Regions from separate parts of the Sorangium sp. So ce145 genome, predicted to be linked through region 2. Evidence: riboswitches for the same ligand, from Rfam matches in the RefSeq annotation. Region 2 holds a riboswitch; the other holds the start of a gene.

Region 1 (7,717 bases), 4.1 Mb from region 2:
AGCCCCTCGCCGAGGCGCGCCTCCGCGCTGACGGCGCCGCGCGCGAACGAGCGCCGCGCCCGCGCGAGCGGGACGTCGTCCGGCGCGCGTGAGATGTCCTCGCGCGCGACCGAGAGCACGGGCCGCACCCGGAGCCGCTCGGCGAAGGAGAGCGTCGCCCCGAGCGTCTGCTCCAGGCGGCGGCCGGCGAGGCGGAGCTCCGGCGTGAGCAGCGCGAGCTCGAAGAGGGGGTCGTGGACCTCCGACCGCGCCTCGATGAACGAGGTGCGCGCCTCGAGCGTGTGCTGCGCCTCTCCGCCGAAAGGCACCCGCGCCGCGACCGACGTCAGCGCGCGCCGCGACTCCCCCCGCGCCTCGCGGGACGGCAGGAGCGCGAGCCTCGGCACGCCCTGCTCGCGGCCTGTGCCGTTCGCGATCACGTCGACGATCGCGCCGCCCCCGAGCTCGACGCGCGCGAGCGCCCAGGCGTCGATCGTGCGCACGTCGGCGTTCTGCCGGCGCTCCAGCTTGTCGTCGCTCTCGTCGAAGAGCGTCCCGCCATCGTTGACGAACGCGTAGCGGTTCTCCGCGGCCTCGGCGCTCACCCCGACGATCGCGCTCACCGGGCCCGCGCTGGCGCCGGCGAACGCCCACCCGCGCCGCGCGCCGAGCGAGCCCGCCATGGCGCCCACGCCGGCCGTCGTCCGGGAAGGCCGCCGCGGCTCGAAGAAGATCGCGCCGCCGGGGCCGAGGCGGTCGGCCTCGATGGGCGCGTGGCCGCGGTAGATCTCGATGCGCTCGATGAGCCAGAGGGGCACGAGGGAGAGATCCGCCGTCCCCACGACGTCGTCGTTCAGGCGGACGCCGGCGAGGTACACCGGCGTCTGCGTGGCCGTCGCTCCCCGGAGGGCCGCGGTCGCCGGCCCGCCGAAGCCGCCCGACTCGATGACGAGGACGCCCGGCTGCGTGCGGAGCACGTCCCCCGCCCCGAGCCCCGCGCCCGTGAGGCGCTCGCGGCCCAGCACCGACCCCGCGACGGACCTGTCCTTGGGCGGCGCGGGCGCGCGCATGGGATCCCCCTCGACGCGCACCTCCAGCGGGTCGGTCCCCGGCCGAGCGGCAGCGCGACCGCCGTCCTGCTCGACCTCCGGCCTGCGCGGATCGTCGGCGCGGGCGGCCGGCAGCGCCGCCACGGCGCTGCAGGCGGCGAGCGAGAGCCAGCACGCCACGCCGGCGCTCCGGCGCCGACGCGACCGACGATCCGAGGAATCAACCATTCACGCGCCGCCTGCCCGCGTCGACCCCGCGCTGCTCAGGGTGAGCTGAGAGCCGAAGCGAGGGGGCTGCGTGACGGGCCACGGCACCGCGCGCGAGCGAGGTGGTCGAGAGCCTGGGCGCCTTCCCCTCGAAGGCTCAGGTCAGCGCGCGCCAGAGCACCGGCGCGCGCACCTTCGGCAGGTCTTCGGACTCACGGGCGCCGCGGCCGTCGCCGGTCGCTCTCCTACACATCACCGCTTCCCAGGCTGCTCTGGTGCGTGCCCAGTGCTTCTTGGTGATGGTCGTTCCCGTTCACCGCTGCGGGGGCAGTCCCGGATTCTCACCGGGTTCCCTTTTCAGCTCGCCAGGCGATGGCCGGACGAGCACCGATGGCGGGGCGACTCGTCGCACCCGTCACGCAGGATGTCAACGCAGAAGCGAAGGCCCGGAGCGCCCCGTCCACGGGCCCACCGGCGACGCACACCCGAGACAGAACCGGGACTCCCTTGACAGTCCTGCTCGCGCGTGCCATGAGTTACTTGAAACTGATTTTCCTTATCAGTTATCGGAAACGAGCGGCCCGAGACCCGACGTCCAGCGCCCGATGACCTGAGCCCACGTGGCTCTCGACGCCCATCGGAGCTGAATGTGACGAGTTCCATCTCGATACCGGCCGCTGTCGCGCTGCCCGCGGCGAACGCAGGGCAGCTGTTGAAGCAATACACCCCTGAGTCGGCGTTCTTCTTCGCGTCGCCGACGCGCACCCTCCTCGCGCAGGGCGTGCACGACATGATCCTCGAGCCGAACGGCGCGGATCGGGGCGACCGCCTCGCGGACCGCGTCACGAGGGTGCTCGCGTCGGCGTCGAGGGCCGGCCAGGGCCTCCCCATGGTGGTCGGCGCGGTGCCGTTCAACAGCACGTCGCCGGCGCACCTCATCGTGCCGAGGGCGATCCAGAGCGCGGGCCCGCTCCACCGCACGTCGGAATCGCCGAGGTCGCACCTGCCGATCACCATCCAGGAGCTGCGCCAGGTCCCCGAGCCCCGCGACTACGTGCGCGGCGTCGAGACGGCGGTGGGCCTGATGCGGTCCGAGGCGCTGAGCAAGGTCGTCCTCTCCAGGATGCTGGAGATGGTCCTGCGAGAGCCGGTCGATCTCCGCCTCGTCCTCCAGCGCCTCTCGCAGCAGAACCGGAACGGCTACACCTTCGCGGCCAACCTGTCGGATCCCACGGCCGGGCTCTCCAGCGCGGAGCGCGGCGTCCCGACCTCGCGCGCGCGGACGCTCCTCGGCGCGAGCCCGGAGCTGCTCCTGTCCCGCTCCGGGCTCCGGGTGATCGCCAATCCGCTCGCCGGCTCCGCGGTCCGCAGCCCGGACCCCGACGAGGACCGCCGGCGGGCGATCGCCCTGCTCGCGTCCGAGAAAGACCGGCACGAGCACGCGATCGTCGTCCACGCCGTCGCCGCCGCGCTCCGGCCGTTCTGCCGGCGCCTGAGCGTCCCCGACGAGCCCTCGCTCACGCAGACCCCGACGCTGTGGCACCTGTCGAGCCGGCTCACGGGGGAGCTGCGCGATCTCTCGATCTCCTCGATGAAGCTGGCCACCGCGCTGCACCCGACCCCCGCGGTGTGCGGATACCCCACGGACCGCGCCCGGGACGCCATCGAGGCGATCGAGCGGTTCGATCGCGGGTTCTTCACCGGGCTCGTGGGCTGGTCCGACGCCAGCGGCGACGGCGAGTGGGCGGTCGTCATCCGCTGCGCCGACGTCGCCGGCCGGGCGCTCCGCCTCTATGCCGGGGCCGGGATCGTCATCGGTTCGAACGGCGAGCACGAGCTCGCCGAGACCACCGCCAAGCTCGGGACCATGCTGAACGCGCTCGGCCTCGACGAGGCGCCGGAGCGGGCATGAGCGCTCCGGAGGAGAGCCGGCAGGCGCGACCGCAGGCGCTCGACGGCTGGACTCCGTGGCCGGCCGAGATGGCCGAGCTCTACCGGCGCGCCGGCTACTGGCGCGGCGAGACCTTCGGGCGCCTGCTCCGCGAGCGGGCCGCGCGTCACCCGGATCGGATCGCGCTCGTCAGCGGCGATCGCCGGCTGAGCTACGGGGAGCTCGATCGGCGCGCCGATCGCCTCGCCGCGGGCCTGCTGCACCTCGGGCTCCGGCCGGGGGATCGCGTCGTCGTCCAGCTCCCGAACATCACGGAGTTCTTCGAGGTGTGCTTCGCGCTGTTCCGGCTCGGGGCGCTCCCCGTGCTGGCCCTGCCCGCGCACCGGCGCGCCGAGATCGCGTACTTCTGCGAGCACACCGAGGCGGTCGCGTACGTCATCGCCGACCGGGACGGCGGGTTCGATTACCGCGCGCTGGCGAGCCAGATCCGGCGCGACGTCGGGACCTTGCGGCACGTGCTCGTGGCCGGCGAGCCGGGCGAGCACACGGCGCTCTCCAGCCTGGACCGGGAGCCCGTCGAGCTCCCGGAGCCCGCCGCGGGGGACGTCGCGTTCTTCCAGCTGTCCGGCGGGAGCACCGGCGTACCGAAGCTCATCCCGCGGACGCACGACGACTACCTCTACAGCGCGCGGGCCAGCGCGGAGATCTGCGGGCTCGACGAGGGCAGCGTTTACCTCGCCGTCCTCCCCGTCGCGCACAACTTCACGCTCAGCTCACCCGGGAGCCTGGGCGTGCTCCACGCCGGCGGCCGCGTGGTGCTCTGCCGCCGCCCCAGCCCGGACGAGGCGTTCCCGTGGATCGAGCGGGAGCGGGTCACGATGACCGCGCTCGTGCCGCCGCTGGCCTCGGTCTGGCTGGAAGCGGCCCGGGCGGCGCGGCACGACCTGTCGAGCTTGAAGGTGCTCCAGGTGGGCGGCGCCAGGCTCCCCGCGGAGGTCGCGCGCCGCGTGGGGCCGGCCCTGGGCTGCAAGGTGCAGCAGGTGTTCGGGATGGCGGAGGGGCTCGTGAACTACACCCGCCTCGACGACCCCGACGCCACCGCGCTCGAGACGCAGGGCCGGCCCATCTCGCCCCACGACGAGGTCCGCGTCGTGGACGACGACGACCGCGACGTCGAGCCCGGGCAGATCGGTCACCTGCTCACGCGAGGGCCCTACACGATCCGCGGCTATTACAGGGCCGACGCGCACAACGAGAAGGCCTTCACGCGCGACGGCTTCTACCGCACGGGCGATCTCGTGCGGCGGACCCGAGAGGGCTACCTCGTCGTGGAGGGCCGCGCCAAGGATCAGATCAACCGCGGCGGCGAGAAGATCGCGGCCGAGGAGGTCGAGAACCACGTCCTCGCCCACCCGGCGGTGCGCGACGCGGCGCTCGTCGCCATGCCGGACGCCCACCTCGGCGAGCGCTCGTGCGCGTTCCTCGTGGCCCGCGGGCAGCCGCCGCCGGCGAGGGAGATCAACGCGTTCCTGCGCGAGCGTGGCGTCGCCCAGTTCAAGGTGCCCGATCGCATCGAGTGGCTCGACGTCCTCCCTACGACGAGCGTCGGCAAGGTGGACAAGAAGGCGCTCCGCCGGTGGATCGCCGACAGGCTCGCGCAGGGCGCGCGCGCCTGAGAGGACAGCGCGGGCCCAGGCGGCGCAGCGGCGCCCGCGGCCCGTTCCATCGACAGGAGCGCTGCGATCACGAGAGAGAGAAGAGAGGAACGACCATGGCCATCCCCCGCATCCAGACCTACCGCATGCCACGAGCCGAGGAGCTCCCGGAGAGCCGGGCGTCATGGCGGCCAGACCCAGGGCGCTCCGTCCTCTTGATCCACGATATGCAGGAGTATTTCCTCGGCTTCTACGACGCGAGCGCGTCCCCGATGGTCGAGCTGATCGCCCATGCCCGCCTGCTCCGCGAGCGGTGCGCGGCGAGCGGGATCCCGGTCGTCTACACGAAGCAGCCCGCCGAGCAGACGAGGGCCCAGCGCGGTCTGCTGACGGATCTCTGGGGGCCCGGGCTGACGCAGCAGCCCGACAAACACGAGATCGTGCGCGAGCTCGCGCCGGGAAGCGCCGACACCGTGCTCACCAAGTGGCGTTACAGCGCCTTCCAGCGAACGGAGCTCCTGGATCTCATGCGCCGGTGGGGCCGCGATCAGCTGATCGTGTGCGGCGTGTACGCGCACATCGGGTGCCTGCTGACCGCGTGCGAGGCGTTCATGAACGACGTCCAGCCGTTCCTCGTGACCGACGGGACCGCCGATTTTTCCCGGCAGCAGCACGACATGGCCATCGCCTACGTGGCGCAGCGGTGCGGCGTCGCGCTGCCGACGAGCGACGTCCTGGCCGCGCTCGCGCCCCGCGAGCGGACGAGCGCCCCGCAGCGCGACGCGGCGGCGCCGGCGCCGGCGCCGCTCAGCGCGACGCAGGACCGGGCGCCGTGGGTCGAGCGCCTGCGCGGCGACGTGGCCGAGGTCCTCGACCAGCTCCCCTCGGCGATCTCCGATCGCGACGGCATCCTCGATCTGGGGCTCGACTCGATACGGCTCATGACGCTCGTCGAGCAGTGGCGCGCCGCGGGGATCGACGTCGCGTTCGTGGACCTCGCCGAGCTGCCGACGCTCGGGCACTGGTGGGAGCTCCTGTCGACCCGGCTGCCGCGCGAGGCGAGGCCGGCGCCCCGGCACCGCGCGGAGGCACCGCTCCAGGAAGCCGCCCGCTGACCGGCCGAGCTTGCCCCACGACGGCTTCCCCATGGCACAGGTCACCATGAATCAGGTCGCGACATCCGCACCCAGGACGGTGGCGCGCACCCCGCCGCGCCTCCTCGAGGTGCTGCGCACGACCGCGATCTCCCCCCGCATGCGGCGGATCACGCTGGGCGGCGCGGCGATCGCGGGGTTCCCCGCGCGCTCGGGCGGCGCGCACATCAAGGTCTTCTTCCCGCGCGGCGACCAGGCGGCGCCGGAGCTGCCCACGCTGGGCCCGGACGGCCCCGTCTGGCCTCCGATGCCGCGGCGGCCGATCACGCGCACGTACTCGGTGCGCAGGTACGACGCGCAGGCCGGCGAGCTGGACGTGGACTTCGTCCTGCACGGGGACGACGGCCCCGCGTCGCGGTGGGCCCACCACGCGAGGCCGGGCGATCGCATCGGCATCGCCGGGCCGGGCGGCCCCGATCCGATGCTCGGTCCCGCGGACTGGTACCTCCTGGCCGGCGACCTCTCCGCGCTGCCGGCGATCGGCGCGCTGCTCGAGGCCCTGCCGAAGACGGCGCGCGGCCACGCCATCGTCGCGATCCCCGACGCGGCGGACGTGCAGGAGATCGAGCGCCCGCCGCACGTGGCGCTGACCTGGATCACCCTGCAGGGCGAGCACGCCCCGGGCCCCCGGCTCGAGGCGGCCGTCCGCGCCCTGGGATGGCCAGCGGGCCGCGTCTTCGCCTGGGTCGCGGGCGAGTCGTCGTCCGTCGTCGCGATCCGCGATCACCTGCTCGACGAGCGCGGGCTCGGTCGCGAGGCGCTGTACGCGATCCCCTACTGGAAGGCGAGCCAGTCCGAGGAGGCGTACCACGCGGAGCGGCACCGGATCATGGATGGGCTCGACAGGGCCTGACGGGAGCGATCGATGGAGTTCGAGCACAAGGCGGCGCTCGTCACGGGCGCGGCCCAGGGGATCGGCGAGGCCGTCGCCCGGAGGCTCGCCGCGCGCGGCGCCGCCGTGGCGGCGGTGGACGCGAACCGGGAGCGCCTGGCCGCCGTGGTCGCCGATCTCCAGGCGAGCGGCCATCGCGCCGCGGCGTTCGTGGTGGACGTGGCCGACGGCGAGGCGGTCGACGGCGCGGTGGAGCGGATCGAGCGCGAGCTCGGCCCCCTCGAGATGCTTGTCAACGTGGCCGGCGTGCTGCGCGTGGGCGGCGCCCTCTCGCTGACGAGCGACGACTGGGAGCGCACCTTCGCGGTCAACACGAGGGGGGTGTTCAACGTGAGCCGGGCCGTGGCGCGCCGCATGGTGCCGCGCCGATCGGGGTCGATCGTGACGGTCGGGTCCAACGCCGCGCGCACGCCGCGGATGAACATGGGCGCTTACGCGGCCTCGAAGGCCGCCGCGGCCCAGTGGACGAAGTGCCTCGGCCTGGAGCTCGCGCAGCACGACATCCGGTGCAACGTGGTGTCCCCTGGCTCGACGGACACGCCGATGCAGCGCGCGCTCTGGGCGGACGATCGCGGCGCTCAGGCGGTCATCGCCGGCGCCCCCGAGGCGTTCCGGCTGGGCATCCCGCTGCGCCGGATCGCCACGACGGACGACGTCGCCAGCGCGGTGCTGTTCCTGCTCTCGGACGAGGCGCGGCATATCACGATGCACGACCTCTGCGTCGACGGCGGCGCCACGCTGGGCGCCTGATCCTGGTCTGGCTTCGTTCGAGCGAGAAATGAGCCGCCAAGACGCCAAGGACGCCAAGGACGCCAAGATTTTAAATTCATTGTCTTCTTGGCGTCCTTGGTGTCTTGGCGGTTCATTTCTCTGGTTTCCGAGCTGTTCGG
Region 2 (7,717 bases):
CGCGCCGAGGCGGCGTCTCCGGCGCCGCCCTCGACGGCGCCTTCGCGGAGCAGGGCGCGGTAGATCGCGCGGCGCATGCCGCCCGCCATGACGCCGAAGGCGACCGCGGTCACAAGGAGGCCGAGCCACGACGGCGGCGTCGCGCGGCCGATCCCGAGCGGGCCTGGCCAGGAGGGGGGCGCGGTCGGGGCGCCCCGGAACGCGAGCGGCAAGACCGCGAGCGGCCACGAGAGGGCGCGGATCGCCGCCGCGACGGCGAAGCCGCGGTCGCCGCGGCGGGTGAGCGCGCCCGAGAGCGCGGCCGAGGCGGCCAGGGAAGCGAGCAGGAGGATCGCCGGCCACGGCGTGGTGAGGGCGGCGGGGACGACGGCGGAGAGGAACAGGAGCGCCGAGAACAGCTCCCAGCCGGTCGCGACGAGCTCTGCGCGGACGCGCGGGGCGCGGAGCGCGGCGGGCGGGGGCGGCGGCGGCGTGGTCACGGGGCGGGCGGCATGGAAGCGCAGCGCGCGCGCCCTCGCAACGGCGCGCCCCGACGTGCGACGGCCCGCGGCGGGGCGCGCCTCCGCGCGTCAGCGGCCGGGGAGGCGCACGCCCGGGAGGACGGTGCGCCGCTCGACGACCTCCTCGAGCGCGTCGGCGTCGATCAGGAGGTGCGCCCGCAGGCTGTCCTCGATGGCCGAGAACACCTTGCCCTGGTAACGGATCTCGCGGCCGGGCCCTGCCGCGAGCCAGTAGTTGCCGCCGGGGCCGCTGCCGTCGCCGGCCGCGCTCGGGCTGGCCAGGAGCGGCTCCGCGTCGCCGGGGAACGGATCGGGCGGGGTCGCGAAGCCCGGGAACGACGGCGCGGGCGGCGCGGGTGGCGCGGGTTCGAAGCGCTCAGGGCCCGCGGAGAACGTGAGCGACGCGCCGGGCTCGAAGCTCACCGACAGGGCGCCGCCGCGAGCGGCGACCACCACGCCGGGCGTGCGCTCCTCGACGACGACCTCCTCGATGACCTTCCCGGAGACGAGCAGGAGCTTGTGGCTGCTCGTCACCTGCGAGCTCTCGGCCGTGAGCTCGCGGCGCAGCGCGATCGGGTGCGAGACGTAGAATTGCAGGTTCTTCACGTCGCTGTCGCTCAGGTCGCGCTGCACCCGGAGCTCGTGCGTGAACGGGACGAGGCGGGGGCCGCAGCCCAGGAGGAGGAGCGAAAGGAGCGCCAGGAAGAGCGGGGCGGACGCCGCGGACAGGCGCCAGCGCGCCGCGGCGTGGGTCGTGTGGACGGAGAACGGCATGGAAGCCCTCGTTGAGGAGGCCCCGGCGAAGATCGCCGCGGCGCACCTCTTCGCAACGGGGCGGCCGGGCGCAGCTTACAGCGGGCCGGCGAGCCGCTCGCCGCGAGGGCGCCCGGCGACGCCACGGCGGAGCCGCCGCCGCCTCCGGGACACGCGACGGGATGAGGCGCTCAGCCGGCTCCAGGACGAGCGGCGATGTCCGCCAGGTGCTGTTTCAGCACCTCCGCGCGGATCGGCTTGACCAGGTGCACGTCGAACCCGGCCTCCCGCGTCATGCGGCGGTCCGATTCCTGGCCGTAACCGGTCATCGCGAACAGCGATAGGCCCGTGAGGCCCGGAATGCGACGCAGCGCGCGCGCGACGTCAACTCCTGTCATGCCCGGCATGCCGATATCGAGCAGCACGACGTCCGGCTGGAGCTGCGCCGCGAGCTCGAGCGCCGAAGGGCCGTCGAACACGGCGTGCACGTCGTTACCCATGCGCTTGAGCAGCAGCGCCATGCTCTCGGCCGAGTCGCGGTTGTCGTCGACGACGAGGATGCGCAGCTTGCGCCCGGCTTTCGTCGCGGGCGCGCCCGCCGTCGGCGTCGCGAGGGGGCGCGTCAGCCGCGGCAATCGCACGATGAACTCGCTGCCGCGGCCGGGCCCCTCGCTGAGCGCCTGGACCGTCCCGCCGTGCAGCTCGACCAGCCGGCGCACGATCGTCAATCCGAGGCCCAGCCCGCCCTCGACGCGATCGAGGCCGCGATCCCCCTGCGTGAACAGATCGAACACCTGCGGCAGCAGCTCGGGCGATATCCCCACGCCGTTGTCGCGGACACGGAGGATCGCGTGCGCGTCGTCCGCCTCCACGGTGACCCGGATCGCGCCGCGCGGCGGCGTGAACTTCGCCGCGTTGTGCAGCAGGTTGCTCACCACCTGCGTGAGCCGCGCCAGGTCGCCCGAAACGATGGCGAGCGGCCCTTCGGGCAGCTGCAGCTCCAGGGTCTGCTCGCGCGCGTCGATCCAGGTCCGGGACGCTTCCGCCGCGCGCGTCACCACGTCGGCGAGATCGATCCGCTTGGACTCCAGGGCGATCTTGCCGCGCGTGATGCGGCTCACGTCGAGCAGGTCGTCGACGAGCCGCACGAGCTGACCGAGCTGCCGTTCCATCAGGCCGGCTGCCCAGACGACCTGGGCGTTGTCCTTGCCTTCGAGCTTGAGGACGCTGGTCGCGTTGGCGATCGGCGCCAGCGGATTGCGCAGCTCGTGCGCCAGCATCGCCACGAATTCCTCCATCTGGCGCGCGTTGGACTCCATCTGCTCCAGGCGCTTGCGCTCGCTCAGGTCGCGCGTGATCTTGGAGAAGCCGCGCAGCTCGCCGCTCGGGCCGTAGATGGCCGTGACGAGGACGCTCGCCCAGAACGACGACCCGTCCTTGCGCACGCGCCAGCCTTCGTCCTCGAAGCTGCCCTCGCGCCGCGCGGCGGCGAGCACCGCCTCTGGCCGGCCGCGCTCGATCGCCTCGGCCGGATAGAAGCGCGAGAAGTGCGTGCCGATCACCTCTTGCGCGGAGTATCCTTTGATCCGCTCCGCGCCGGCGTTCCACATGGTCACCCTGCCCTCGGGGTCGAGCATGAAGATGGCGTAATCCTTCACGCCTTCGACCAGCGTGCGGAAGCGCTCCTCGCTCTGCCGCAGCGACTCTTCCTGGCGCTTGCGCTCGGTCAGATCGCGCGTGATCTTGCAGAAGCCGCGCAGCTCGCCGTCGGGGCCGCGGAGGGCCGTGATGATGACGTTCGCCCAGAACATCGAGCCGTCCTTGCGCACGCGCCAGCCTTCGTCCTCGAAGCGGCCCACGCGCCGCGCTTCGGCGAGCTCTGTCTGCGGCCACTTCCGCTCGATCGCCTCGGCCGGATAGAAGCGCGAGAAGTGCGAGCCGATCACCTCTTGCGCGGAGTATCCTTTGATCTGCTCGGCGCCGGCGTTCCACGAGATCACGCGCCCCTCGGTGTCCAGCATGAAGATGGCGTAGTCCTTCACCCCTTCGACCAGCAGGCGGAATTGCAGATCGGCGCCGAGCCCCGTCGGATCCATGCGGCACAGCCTACAGCATGGTTACACGTTTGCCACGCGGCGAGGCTCTCCGTTCCCGTCCTGCTCTCCGCATCTGCGAGCCGTCATCGTGGCGGCCGGCAGCGGCGAGTGACGAGCACAGCAATGGCCCATGAGCCGGCGTCGAGAGCGCCCGCCGGCGGCCGCGCAGGGCCACCGCCGGCCGCTGGAGCGGTTCGAGAGTGTCACGACGGACTCATCGATTGTGGAGCCATCGAACGTGTCCAGTGCGATCCACCCAACCTCGAAGGCACCGGGGTTGTCTTGCCCATCAGCGCCGAGAGCGCGCGCCGCCGATCCGTTGCCGGCGCCCGGTGGCTCACGCTCGAGTTGGTGTGCGTGTCGCGGGCGAAGAGACGCCGGTGTACCCTGAGGCACCCGCGAGCATCTCCGCTGCGACCGCTCCGGAACGAGCATGATCATGCATCCCGACCCCTGGCACCTGGTCACCAGACAACCGGACTACGTCCTGGCTTCCTGGCACCGGATCTTCTGCGTCATCTGGCGCCGCGAGACGACCGAGGACGCCGCGCGCCACCTGAGGGACGCGTGCGCGGAGTTCGCGAAGAAGCACGCGCGTGGCATAGGGCTGCTCACGCTCGTCGAGAGCGGGGCGTCGTTGCCGCCGGCGCCCGCGCGCAGGGCGATCGCGGGCTTCCTCACGGAGGCGAGCGCATATATCAGGTGCTCAGCGGTCGTCTTCGAGGGCTCGGGGTTCCAGGCGGCGATGGTTCGCAGCGTCGTGACAGGGCTCACGCTCATTGCCCGTCAGCGTTATCCGCACAGGGTATGTGACATCCGGGAAGCCTGGCAGATGTTCGCAGAGCTCCTGCCCGCGGCGACGGGCGCTGCCGTGAGCGAAGCCGCGTTCCGGGCGTCGCTCGACGCGCTGCGCGAGGACCTCCGCCGGACATGAGCCGGCGCGGCGCCTACTCCCAGTACAGCGTCGCCCGCCCGATCGCGGTGAACGGCCACCCCGGCGAGTAGTGGATCCCGGTGACCGGGGCCGGCTCGTACGGCAGCCGCGACTCGCTCGCGAACTGGACCTCGCGCCACGTCGTGTCGAAGAGGTTCTGGATGTCCACGGCCACCTCGACGTTCTTCCACCGCAGCCCGGCGTTGGCGTCGACGACCGTGAACCCCTCGGCGGTGAGCGACTCGTCCTCGGTCGCGGGCCGCGCGCCGATCGCCTTGACCCGCAGCGCCGCGAACGGCGTGAACGCGCCGAGCGTCGGGCGGACGCCGACGCCCGCGGTCAGCGTCTGGGTCGGCGCGAGGGCGACCGCGCTCGCGTTGCCGGCGTTCTCGCGGAAGCGGGCGCGGGTGAAGGTCGCGTCCACGTCCGCGAAGAGCCAGCTCCGGAGCCGGTAGCGCCCGCCGATCTCGATCCCGTAGCGCCGCGTCTGCCCCGACGCCTCGGTCGCGCCCGCGTCGCCGCTCCAGACCAGCTCCGAGTCCAGGTCGAGCAGGAAAGCGGCCCCGCTCAGCGACAGCCCGCGCAAGGGCGCGACCCGCACGCCGACCTCGTAGCCCGTCGCGGGCGTGATCAGCGTCGCCGCGCCCTCCCCCAGCACCGCGCCCTGCGCGTCGTTCGAGTGGAAGCCCCGCCCGAAGTGGGCGAAGAGATCGACCCCCTCGGCGGGCGACACGATCGCCGTGAGCTTCGGGAGCAGCTGCATCTGTCCCCGGGCGCCGCTCGATCTGTTCCCCGCCGCCTCGAGGTCCTCGCCCGGATCGTCCACGTTGACGTCGATCCACTGCGCGCGCGCCCCGAGCACGAGGCGGAGCCAGCGCCGGAGCCGGGCGTCCTGCTCGACGTAAACGCCGATCTGGCTCTCGTCGACGTGGGTCCTGCTCTTCTCCTCGATCCGCTCGCGCGCCTCGTCGTGGTGGAGGGACTTGTCGATCGCGTCCGCGCGGATCTGCGCGCCGAGCGAGGTCGTGAACCTCGCCCCGCCGATCTCGTATTGCCTGCGGAACCGGAGATCGGCGCCGCCGACGGCGCGGTCGTCGTTCTGCTCGATCTGGTCGCCGCGGACCGGGTCCTCGCTGAAGAACGTGAAGTTCGAGTACAGCGTGAAGCGGTACCGGACGAGGTAGGCCAGCGCGCTCAGATCGGCGTCCCGCCACGCGGTCGAGTACGCGACGGACGCCATGTGCCGCTCGGTCGCCCCGCCCTCGGTCGGGTCCACGGCGCCGAAATGGTCGATGCACGGCTGTCCGAACGCCGACGGCGGCGGGTTCAGGCCGCCCTGCTCGCCCTCGCCGCACACGGCGCGCGCGGGGATCTGGCCGGAGCCGTGCCAGGTCGATCCGTACGACATCCAGGTCATCTGGACCTTCCCGGTGTTGCCCAGATCGTGCGTGGCCCGCAGGTACACGTTGAAGCGCTCGAGCCGCTCCGGGCTCAGGAACGGCCCGTCGTTCCGGTAGATCTCCGCCGCGGCCACCGCGCGCCACGCGTCGCCGAGATCGGGCGAGGCGATGACGAGGCCGCGCTGGATACCGTACTGCCCCAGGCTGACCTGCGCGTAGCTCTCCTCGAGCTTCTCGGCGAAGCGCAGGTTGACGGCGCCCGCCGTACCGAAGTCGCCGATGCTCGCGTAATAAGGCCCCTTATAGCCGTCGAGCCCAGTCACGAGCTCCGGGATCATGAAGTAGAGATCGGTGAAGCCGTGCCCGTGGCCGTGGCTGACCATGTTGACGGGCACGCCGTCGACGAAGAAGGCGACGTCGGTCCCGTGATCGGCGTCGAATCCGCGGAGGAAGTACTGGTTCGCCTTGCCGCCGCCCGCGTGCTGCACGGCGAAGAGCCCGGGGACCGACTCGAGGATGTCGCCCGGCCGGAGCCTCGGCCTGAGCTCGAGCTCCCGGTGTCCGACGGAGACGCGCGACGCGGCCTCGCTGCCCGGCTTCTCCGCCTGGATCGTGACCTCGATCGCGGCGTCGCCCGCGGGCGCGCCCTCGCCGGTGGGCGCTGCAGCGGCGGCCTCCGGCGGGGCAGCGGGCGCCTCGGGGGCGTCGCCCTCGGCGCGCGCGGGCCGCGCGGCGGCCAGCACCATGGATAACGCGGCGAGCAGATGCAATGGATGGCGGTGCCCGTGGCTCGTCGTGACCGTCTCGCGCAGCATTCGTGTCCTCCTTCGCCGCAATCGCGCGGAGCGGCGTCGTGCCGCTCGCGTCGAGCTCCGCGAGGACGAAATGGCTGGCCATCGCACGGTGCGCTGGACCGACCTCTCGCCCCCGCGGGCGACCGGAAGGCGACGCGGGGGGCGGTTCGGTATCCGGGACGTGGCAGAGGCAGAGCTGCACCGGCTCGGACCTCACCGCCTCCCTCGAGGCTCCCAGGTCGAACCGGCGCCGGATGTCTCCCGCCGCCGGGCGCTGGCAGGTCTTCGGGCTCGCGAGCGCTCCGGTCTGACCGGATTCCTACTGTCCACCGCTTCCCAGCCCTCGGCGGGCCAGTGCATGGGGTGGAGGTCGTTCTCGCTTACCGCTGCGGGGCAGCCCCGGAGTTTCACCGGGTTCCCTCTTCGGCCCAGGCGAACGCCCGGGCACCAGCACGGCGCGCACCCTATGGCCGTGCGCCTTCGGCTGTCAATCGCTAGCGCTCCCCTCGCCCGCTCGGCGCGCGCCGCTCCTGCGCCACGCGCGCGCCGAGCGCTCTCCATCCGAGCGCGTCGACGCGCGGCCGCCGTGCAGGCCGAACGTTCGGGCTCTAGCGAGGATGGGCTCGCTCCTCCGTGGGTCGCGTGCTACACGGCCGCCGCCGTATATGCCCCGTAACGATCTCCGCAATATCGCCATCGTCGCCCACGTCGACCACGGGAAGACGACCCTCGTCGATCACATGCTCCGCCAGTCGGGCGCCTTCCGAGAGAACGAGGTCGTGGCCGAGCGGGTCATGGACTCGAACGACCTCGAGCGGGAGCGCGGCATCACCATCCTCGCGAAGAACACGAGCATCCGGTACCGCGGGGTCAAGATCAACATCGTCGACACGCCCGGCCACTCCGACTTCGGCGGCGAGGTCGAGCGCACGCTCATGATGGCCGACGGGGCGCTCCTCCTCGTCGACGCCGCCGAAGGCCCGCTGCCGCAGACGCGCTTCGTGCTCTCGAAGTGCCTCCAGCGCGGCTTCCCGGTCATCGTGGTCATCAACAAGATCGACCGGAGCGACGCGCGCGCCCACGAGGTGCTCTCCGAGGTGTTCGACCTCTTCTGCGACCTCGAGGCGAGCGACGCGCAGATGGACTTCTCGACGCTCTACGCGATCGCGAAGTTCGGCCAGGCGAAGCGCGAGCTCGAGCACGAGGCGAAGGACCTCGAGCCGCTCTTCGAGACCATCCT

What was found. A riboswitch is a leader RNA that binds a small molecule or an ion and turns the genes downstream of it on or off. The one in region 2 is predicted to bind cobalamin.
Region 1: linked by a shared signal. The riboswitch ahead of WMF34_RS20075 (TonB-dependent receptor domain-containing protein) and the one ahead of WMF34_RS04890 (TonB-dependent receptor) in region 2 are both predicted to bind cobalamin.

Annotation. Positions count from the first base shown of each region.
Region 1 covers NZ_CP150315.1:5,406,734-5,414,450, forward strand. The annotation lists gene WMF34_RS20075 (TonB-dependent receptor domain-containing protein) at 1-1,208, opposite strand, end outside; cobalamin riboswitch at 1,416-1,642, opposite strand; gene dhbC (isochorismate synthase DhbC) at 1,885-3,147, shown strand; gene WMF34_RS20085 ((2,3-dihydroxybenzoyl)adenylate synthase) at 3,144-4,802, shown strand; gene WMF34_RS20090 (isochorismatase family protein) at 4,898-5,896, shown strand; gene WMF34_RS20095 (siderophore-interacting protein) at 5,928-6,788, shown strand; gene WMF34_RS20100 (2,3-dihydro-2,3-dihydroxybenzoate dehydrogenase) at 6,801-7,577, shown strand.
Region 2 covers NZ_CP150315.1:1,319,595-1,327,311, reverse strand. The annotation lists gene WMF34_RS04910 (sensor histidine kinase) at 1-479, opposite strand, end outside; gene WMF34_RS04905 (DNA-directed RNA polymerase) at 570-1,274, opposite strand; gene WMF34_RS04900 (hybrid sensor histidine kinase/response regulator) at 1,445-3,349, opposite strand; gene WMF34_RS04895 (hypothetical protein) at 3,789-4,283, shown strand; gene WMF34_RS04890 (TonB-dependent receptor) at 4,297-6,498, opposite strand; cobalamin riboswitch at 6,737-6,944, opposite strand; gene typA (translational GTPase TypA) at 7,095-7,717, shown strand, end outside.